Regions from separate parts of the Aquamicrobium ahrensii genome, predicted to be linked through region 2. Evidence: predicted binding sites of a transcription regulator. Region 2 holds the regulator's gene; the other holds the start of a gene.

Region 1 (4,581 bases), on a different contig from region 2:
GCCATTCACATGAATGGTCTGGCCGGTGATATAGGAAGCCTCGTTCGAAGCAAGATAGGCAACGGCGGCGGCGACCTCCTCGCCGGTTCCCATGCGCCTGGCAGGGATGGCCGACATGATGGTTTCCTTCTGCTTGTCGTTGAGCTTGTCGGTCATCGCCGATTCGATGAAGCCGGGCGCGACGCAGTTGACCGTGATGTTGCGAGTGGCGATCTCCTGCGCCAGCGACTTGGAAAAGCCGATAACGCCTGCCTTCGAGGCGCAGTAATTGGCCTGGCCGGGATTTCCGGTGACGCCCACCACCGAACTGATGTTTATGATGCGACCATGGCGACGGCGCATCATCGGATGGGTCAGTTCCCGCGTCAGCCGGAACACGGCCGAGAGATTGACGTTGATGACATCATCCCAGTCCGCGTCGCTCATGCGCACGAAAAGCCCGTCGCGCGTTATGCCGGCGTTGTTGACCAGAATATCCACGCCTTCCAGCTCTGCTTCCGCCTTCTGGCCAAGCTCCCTGACCCCGGCAGGGTCCGAAAGATTGGCCGGAAACAGCTTCACGCGGTCACCAAGCTCGCCAGCCAGCGCTTCAAGCTTTTCGACGCGCGTGCCGTGCAGGCCGACAACAGCGCCCTGCGCATGCAGCAAGCGGGCGATGGCTTCGCCGATGCCGCCTGTCGCGCCCGTAACCAGCGCCTTGCGGCCAGTCAGATCAAACATTCCTGCCTCTCCTTCAACGCCGCGAAGCAACTCGCCCGAACTCAGCCGAGAGCGGCGAGCGCCGCATCCACATCGGCCGGCGTTCCGACGGAACTGACAGCGATATCGCGATTTATACGACGCGCAAGTCCGGAAAGCACCTTTCCAGCGCCAATTTCATAAAGAGTGGCGACTCCATTGGCCCCGAACCACTCGACTGTTTCCCGCCAGCGAACCCTGCCCGTCACCTGTTCGACCAGACGCGCGGTGATCAGATCGGGGTCGCTGGTCGGCTCCACCGATACATTGGACACCACCGGAACGACCGGAGCGCTGCGTTGCACGCCTGCCAGCGCTTCGCGCATGGCGTCTCCCGCCGGCGTCATCAGCGCGCTGTGGAAGGGCGCGGAGACCTGCAACATCAGCGCGCGTTTGGCGCCCTTGCCGGTGCAGAGCGCGGCCGCGCGCTCGACAGCCGCCTTGCTGCCCGAAATAACGAGCTGACCGCCGCCATTGTCATTGGCGATCTGGCAGACCTCTCCCTGCGCGGCTTCCGTGCAGGCGGCGTCAACGTCGCGCTGTTCGAGACCGATGATTGCGGCCATGGCGCCTTCGCCGGGAGGCACCGCAGCCTGCATGGCGTTGCCGCGAATGCGCAGCAGACGCGCCGCATCGCCAATGGACACGAAACCGGCCGCGGCGAGCGCTGAATATTCGCCGAGCGAATGACCGGCCACATAGGCGACCTTGTCCTTAAGAGAGAAGCCGCGCGATTCCAGCGCGCGCATGGCCGCCAGCGATACCGCCATCAGCGCGGGCTGCGCATTGGCGGTCAGGGTAAGCGTGTCCTCGGGCCCCTCGAAGATCAGCTTGGAGAGCTTCTCGCCAAGCGCCTCGTCAACTTCCTCAAACACCTGACGGGCCTCGGGAAAGGCTTCCGCCAGTTCCTTGCCCATGCCTGCGGTTTGGCTACCCTGCCCCGGAAAGGTGAATGCGATCGTCATTATCCGCCTCGCTTTGCGCTTTGGCCCAGCGTGTCGCGCATTGCAGCCCGCCAAGTCAAGCCCAGGCCCATTTTGCGGGACCGTGAGGCGGCTTTCGCCCCTGCTTCCTATGGGTTGCAAGGGATCACGTATCGTTAAAACGGAACACGATTCTTTGGCCGGCTCTTCCCAATTTCGCCACACGCCATAGCTTTTCGTGACATAAGCATGACAGTTGCATGACAAGGCGTTCCACAGGGAAATGTGAGTTGGCGAACGGCAGACCAGATTTTGCGGAAAAAGCGCTGCAGGCGGGTGAAATCGCCTCCCGCAAGCGCGGTGCGGCGATGGTTACAGGCATCCGTCATGCGGTGCTGATGGTCCTTGCATCCGCCGCGCTGGTCTTCGCCATCGAATGGGTGTTCCGGGGCGATTTTGCCGGCGCCGTGGCCTTCTTCGCGCAACCTTACAAGCCCGGCTGGACCACGGTTCTGGTGTTCGCTCTCGTTTTACTCGGGCTTGACGCCATCCTCGGTCGCGCTTGGCTCGCATTGCTAGCTGTCGCGCCTCTGACCCTGACACTTGCCTTCGTAGGCTACCAGAAATCGCTTTATCTGGGCGATCCGCTGTTTCCGACCGACATTCTTTTTGCACGCCAGATCATTGAATTGCTGCCATTGCTGGTGGGCGAGCGCCCGTGGACGGGCGCAGCGCTGGTTCTGGGGCTCGTTCTGGCGATAACCGCCTTGCTCTATACATGGCGCTTCGTTCAGCGTCGGGTGCCGCGCATGAGCTACAAGGGCCGCGCAGCCCGTCTCGTGCTCGCGCTGCCGGCCCTCGCCTTTTTCGTCTCGCTGATGGACTACGCCACCTTCTCCTGGACGCGCGACCGGCTCCAGATCATCCCGATGATGTGGGACCAGAAGGAAAATTACGCGAGCAACGGCTTCACCCTCGCCTTCGCGCTCAATGTGCCGATGGCCCATGTGGCCGCGCCCAACGGCTATTCCGACAAGGCTATCGATTCCGTGCCGAAGCCCGCAGTGGACACCGCGCTTCCGGACGAGCGGCCCGACATCATCATGGTGATGAGCGAATCGTTCTGGGATGCCGGCAAGCTGACCGGCGTCACCATTACGCCCGATCCGATTGCCTCCACCCGCGCACTTCAGTCGGGTGAAATGTTCTCGCCGGAATTCGGCGGCATGACGGCGAATGTCGAGTTCGAGGCGCTGACCGGCTTCTCCAACGCTTTCCTTCCGGCAGGAAGCATTCCCTACCAGCAATATGTGCGCAAGCCGCTGCCGTCCATGGCCACCTTCCTGCGCGCCGAAGGCTATCAGACGCTGGCCATCCATCCGGGCACCGATTGGTTCTGGAATCGCAGCAATGTCTACAAGGCGTTCGGCTTTGACGAATTCCGCTCGGAAAAGACGATGGCGAGCGCGGTAAAGCGTGGCCCCCTCGTCTCCGACGAATCGATGACCGACGAGATCATCGCCTCAGCCGATGCTGCTGAGAACCCATTGTTTCTTTTCGCCGTAAGCCTCCAGAATCACGGGCCCTACGAGCCGAATCGGTACGGCAACGTCGTTCATGATGTTCATGCGCAAACCAGTGAATGGGCGCGCGCTTCTCTCGCCAGTTTTGCCGAAGGCGCAGCCGATTCGGACCGTGAGCTGCAGCGCCTGATCGACTGGGCGCAGAAGCGGGAGCGGCCGACCGTCATCGCCTTCTTCGGCGATCATCTGCCGCCGCTGGGACCGGTCTATGTCGAGACGGGTTTCCTCAAGACCAATGTCGCGCCGCGCAAGGACACGCCGGAAAATATGCTCCTGCACCGCTCGACGCCGCTGGTCGTGTGGTCGAATCGTTCCGGCAAGGCAGATGGGCTGGGCGCGGTCAGCCCGGCCTTCCTACCACTGCATGTGTTCAACGTGGCCGGCATCAGCCACCCCTATTACACCGGTTTCCTCGGCGATCTTCATCAGCGCTATCATGTGGTGGAGCGCTCCCTGCTTCTTTCGGGCGATGGCGAAGCCTCGCTGGAGTGGGCGCGGCAGAAGGAGATCGATCCCGCGATCCGTGATTTCCGCTATCTCCAGTACGACATGATGTTCGGCAAGCATCACGCCGCGCCGGGCTTCTTCCCGGAGACGATCGGCGACATCATTGCACACGCAAGCTGAGACGGGATTTGGACGAAAGGCGAGCGGAGACTTGACATTCCGGGCGCATCCAGTATGTGTCGCGCCAAGTTTCCGCTTCCGGGCGCCGCCCCGTATTGTTGCGGCTTAACCCCAGGAACATAAACGGACGAGCATCATGGCAAAAGCCGCGAACATCAAGATCAAGCTTCTTTCGACCGCCGACACCGGCTTCTTCTATGTGACCAGCAAGAACAGCCGCACGAAGACGGACAAGCTCTCCTTCCGCAAGTACGATCCGGTCGTGAAGAAGCACGTCGAATTCAAGGAAACGAAGATCAAGTAATCTTCATATTCCGGATTTTCGAAATGCCGCCTTTCAGGCGGCATTTTTTGTTTGCGCTCACTTCTCTCAGCGTGACTTTTTTCCCCATTTAAGAAACACTTCCCGCGCGCCATGATCCAGACCGAAAGGCCTGTACGTATGCTCATCCGCCTTACCTACACCTCCACCTTTCGTCCCCATATCACCGATGCTGACATCGACGGGATCACCGAAAAGGCTGCCGCTTTCAATAGGCGGCATTCCATTACCGGTATTCTCGCCGTCGAGGGCGAGCGGGTCTGCCAGATCCTTGAAGGGCCGAGGGAGGCGGTGGAACAGCTTTTCGAATCCATTCAGCGCGACCAGCGCCATTACGGTGTGGTTGAACTCGATATCAGCACGATCGAGAAGCCTGCTTTCGAGGATT
Region 2 (4,581 bases):
GCGGCAGGCCACAGGTCGGGCTTGCGCTCAACCCACAAGCGGCCTGCGTGGTCACGCTGATGCTGTCGCTCAACAGCCTGTCCGCCGTCAGCCTCGACTATGCGGGCAATGTGCTGGATGAAGAGCATCGCCGTCTCGACACGCGCGCCCTGCCCCGCGACAAGCTGATCGACGAATGCCTGACCATGCTTGGCCGGCGGTTGCGTCATCCGGCACGACAGGCAAGGCCGGTTCTGCGCGTCGTTCTGGCTACGCAGGGCATCACGGACGCCGAAGCGCGCTCGATGCTGTGGTCTCCGATCACCCCGCACACCGACATTGCGTTCGCAGACCTGCTCGAAGCGGAATTCTCCATTCCGGTCACGGTGGAGAACGACTGCAACATGATGGCCGAAGCGCTGCGCTGGCGCGATCCCGAGCGCTATCGCGACGATTTCATCGCCATCCTGCTTTCCCACGGCATCGGCATGGGGCTGGTGCTGAAAGGATCGATGTTCACCGGCACCCATTCTTCCGGTGTCGAGTTCGGACACATGGTGCATCGCCCCGATGGCGCGCTCTGCCGCTGCGGCCGGCGCGGCTGCATCGAGGCCTATGCCGGCAGCTACGCCATCTGGCGCAACGCCGCCGGCCACGACGGGAACGAGGAGCCGCGCGGCGATATAGACGAGGCGGAAATGCAGGCGCTGGCCGAAGCTGCCCGCAGCCATGACGGCCCCGAACGGAGAGCGTTTCGCATCGCCGGCGAAGCGCTGGGCTTCGGCCTCGGCAGCCTGTTCGCGCTGATCGACCCGGCCCCCGTGGCCATGGTGGGCCTCAACGCCGCCGCCTTCGACCTGATCGAACCAGCGCTGCGCGAGGCGATAGCCAGAACCGCGGGCGGGCACCATTCGGGATCGATCACCTTCGACACCGAGCCGGACCAGATCGCGCTGCTGCGCGAAGGGTGCGCCATGCGGGCGCTGACCTTCGTCGATCACCGGATCTTCGCCGGCGGCCGTCCTTCACAGGACGACCCCGCCGCGCTTCACTCTTCCCTGATCGCGTAGCCCGAACCGCGCACGGTGCGGATCACATCGGGCATGCGGCCAGTGTTGACCGCCTTGCGCAGCCGCCCGACATGCACGTCCACCGTGCGTTCGTCGATATAGATTGTCTCGCCCCAGACATTGTCCAGCAACTGCCCGCGCGAAAAGACGCGGCCGGGGTGCTGCATCATGAATTCGAGCAGGCGGAACTCGGTCGGGCCGAGCTTGATCTCGCTCTTCTTGCGGTAGACGCGATGCTGCTCGCGGTCGAGCACGATGTCACCGACCTTCAGCACCGAGGACAGGACCTCGGGCTTGGCGCGACGCAGCAGCGCCTTCACCCGCGCCACCAGTTCAGGCATGGAGAACGGCTTGACCAGATAGTCGTCGGAGCCCGTGGAAAGACCCCGCACCCGGTCGCTTTCCTCGCCGCGCGCGGTCAGCATGATGATCGGCAGACGCTCGGTCTGCTCGCGCATCCGCAGCCGCCGGCACAGTTCGATGCCCGAAACCGCCGGCACCATCCAGTCGAGCACCAGAAGATCGGGCACGTTTTCCTGCAAGCGCAACTCGGCTTCGTCGCCGCGCGTGACGATCTCGACCTGATAACCTTCTGCTTCGAGATTGTAGCGCAGGAGCACGCCCAGCGGCTCCTCGTCCTCGACCACCATGATGCGGGGTGCGATCATGTCCTGCTCCTGAAAATGCGCTCAGACCGCGGGCGCCGGCGCGCCGGTTTCGTCCTGTTTCGGACGATGAACGGGCAATTGCTCGCCGGTCAGCACATAATAGGCATTTTCCGCGATATTGGTCACGTGGTCGCCGATCCGCTCCAGGTTCTTGGCGCAGAACAGCAGGTGCGTGCAGGCGGTGATATTGCGCGCATCCTCCATCATGTAGGTCAGCAATTCGCGAAACACAGAGGTGTAGCGCACGTCGATCAATTCGTCCTCGTCGCGCAGGCGCACAAGTCCCTCCGGATTGCGCGTGCCATACTCTTCAATGACGCCCTGCACCTGCTCCAGGACCAGCTCGGCCATGTCCTCGATCGACCGGGCGAGTTCGCGCGGCATGACCGACTTGCCGACGGCGTCGACGCGCTTGGCGATGTTCTTGGCGAGGTCGCCGATCCGCTCCAGATCTCCCGCCATGCGGATGGCGCCGACGATGGCGCGCAGATCCTGCGCCATGGGCTGGCGCTTGCCGATCAGGATGATGGCGCGATCGTCCAGCCGGCGCTGGAGGCTGTCCATGACAGCATCTTCGGAAATGACACGCTGCGCCAGCGCGCTGTCGGGGACGATCAGGCTCTGCGTGGCCTCGTCCACCATCGACCGCGCCAGACTGACCATGTCCCGCACCAGCCCCTCGATCTCTTGCAGATCGTCGTCAAAGGCGGTCACCGTATGGGCACCCATTATCCGTTCCTCGTCTGTTGGAATGGCAGCGGAACCACTCAGCCGAAGCGGCCGGTGATGTAGTCCTGCGTGCGCTTGTCGTCGGGGTTGGTGAACATCTTCTCCGTCGGCCCCTCCTCGACAAGATTGCCGAGATGGAACATGGCCGTGCGCTGGGAGACGCGCGCCGCCTGCTGCATGGAGTGGGTGACGATGACGATGGTGTAGTTCTCCCGCAACTCATCGATCAGTTCCTCGACGCGGGCGGTGGCGATCGGATCGAGCGCCGAGCAGGGCTCGTCCATCAGGATCACCTCCGGCGAGACGGCGATGGCGCGGGCGATGCACAGGCGCTGCTGCTGGCCGCCGGAAAGGCCGGTGCCCGGCTCGTTGAGGCGGTCCTTCACCTCGTTGAACAGGCCGGCGCGCTTGAGGCTGGATTCGACGACTTCATCCATGTCGGTCTTGCTGCGGGCGAGGCCGTGGATGCGCGGGCCGTAGGCGACGTTCTCGTAAATCGACTTCGGGAACGGGTTCGGCTTCTGGAACACCATGCCCACGCGCGAGCGCAGCTCGACCACATCGATGTCGCGGTCATAGATGTCCTCGCCGTCCAGTGTGATCTGACCGACCACGCGGGCATTGTCGATCGTGTCGTTCATGCGGTTGAGGCAGCGCAGGAAGGTGGACTTGCCGCAGCCGGACGGACCGATCAGCGCCGTCACCTGATTCTGGCGCACCAGAAGATCCACATCGAACAGCGCCTGCTTGTCGCCATAGAAGACGCCCACCTTCTCGCCGCGCATCTTGATGCGCTCGTTCGTGGCGGCGGCCACCTTCTCGTTCACGGCATTTTCCAAAGTTGCTTCGCTCATGATGTTCATGGGTCTTGGTTCCTTATCTACCAGCGCCGTTCGAAGCGCCGGCGCAGCAGGATAGCCGCCAGGTTCATTGCGGCGAGGAAAAGCAGAAGGATGATGATGGCGCCCGAGGTGCGCTCCACGAAGGCGCGCTCGGCCTCGTTGGCCCACATGTAGATCTGCACGGGCAGTGCGGTGGCCGGGTCCAGCGGCGTTGCCGGATAGTCGGCGACGAAGGCGACCATGCCGATCAGCAGAAGGGGCGCGGTCTCGCCGAGAGCCTGCGCCAGACCGATGATGGTGCCGGTCAGGACGCCGGGCGCGGCCAGCGGCAGAACGTGATGGAATACGGTCTGCATCCGGGAAGCGCCGATCCCCAGCGCGCCGGAGCGGATCGAGGGGGGAACCGCCTTCAGCGCCGCGCGGGTGGCGATGATGATCGTCGGCAGCGTCATCAGCGTCAGCACCAGACCGCCGACCAGCGAGGCCGAACGCGGCAGGCCGGCGAAATTGACGAACACGGCGAGACCCAGAAGTCCGAACACGATCGACGGCACGGCCGCCAGATTGTTGATGTTGACCTCGATCAGATCGGTCCAGCGATTCTTCGGCGCGAACTCCTCCAGATAGATGGAGGCGGCGACGCCGATCGGCAGCGCCAGCACCAGCACGATCAGCATCATGTAGAGCGAGCCGATCAGCGCCACGCCCATGCCAGCCATTTCCGGACGGCTCGACGCGCCGAGGGTGAACAGGCCGCTATTGAACCGCTCGACCATCGCGCCATCGGCGGTCAGCGTCTTCATCCAGCCAACCTGCTTGTCCTTGACCTTGCGCCGCGATTCCGGAACCGACAGGTCGATCTGGCCCTTGTGGGCGGAGTCGACATCGGCATTGGACAGCACCCACACATTCCGCGTGGCGCCGATAATCGCGGGATCAGCCATCACCATGTCACGCAGCTGCGTGCGCACGCCCTGCGAGATCATACCCGACAGGAGACGCAGGTCCGCACGGCTTTCCTCGGCTTCGACATCGATGCCAAGCCTGGTGGCGAGGGCATTTCGCGCCAGCAGCGGATAATTGGCCGTGGCCAGAACGTTGGGATCGCTGTCACGTTTCCCGTCGGGATCGATGACGCTGGCGTCGAAGGTTACGGCCAGATTGATCGAGGTCTGCCAGAACGCGGTGTAGCCGCCCCTGATCACCGTGAACAACAGCGCCGCCAGGAAGAAGATGCCGATGCCGATGGCGACAAGGCCATAGAGGCGGAACCGGCGTTCGGCGCGGTAGCGG

Evidence for each region. The regulator PhoB, encoded in region 2, activates phosphate uptake and scavenging genes when phosphate is short. The targets are predictions, from matches to a motif close to TGTCATNNANCTGTCAT.
Region 1: ABID44_RS02000 (LTA synthase family protein) is a predicted target of PhoB. The motif match lies at 1,900-1,916, and genes of this name have one in related genera.

Annotation. Positions count from the first base shown of each region.
Region 1 is NZ_JBEPMN010000001.1:394,534-399,114, forward strand. It holds gene fabG (3-oxoacyl-[acyl-carrier-protein] reductase) at 1-720, opposite strand, end outside; gene fabD (ACP S-malonyltransferase) at 762-1,703, opposite strand; gene ABID44_RS02000 (LTA synthase family protein) at 1,922-3,871, shown strand; gene rpmG (50S ribosomal protein L33) at 4,008-4,175, shown strand; gene ABID44_RS02010 (BLUF domain-containing protein) at 4,314-4,581, shown strand, end outside.
Region 2 is NZ_JBEPMN010000014.1:47,007-51,587, reverse strand. It holds gene ABID44_RS15230 (ROK family protein) at 1-1,049, shown strand, start outside; gene phoB (phosphate regulon transcriptional regulator PhoB) at 1,028-1,717, opposite strand; gene phoU (phosphate signaling complex protein PhoU) at 1,739-2,446, opposite strand; gene pstB (phosphate ABC transporter ATP-binding protein PstB) at 2,485-3,309, opposite strand; gene pstA (phosphate ABC transporter permease PstA) at 3,327-4,581, opposite strand, start outside.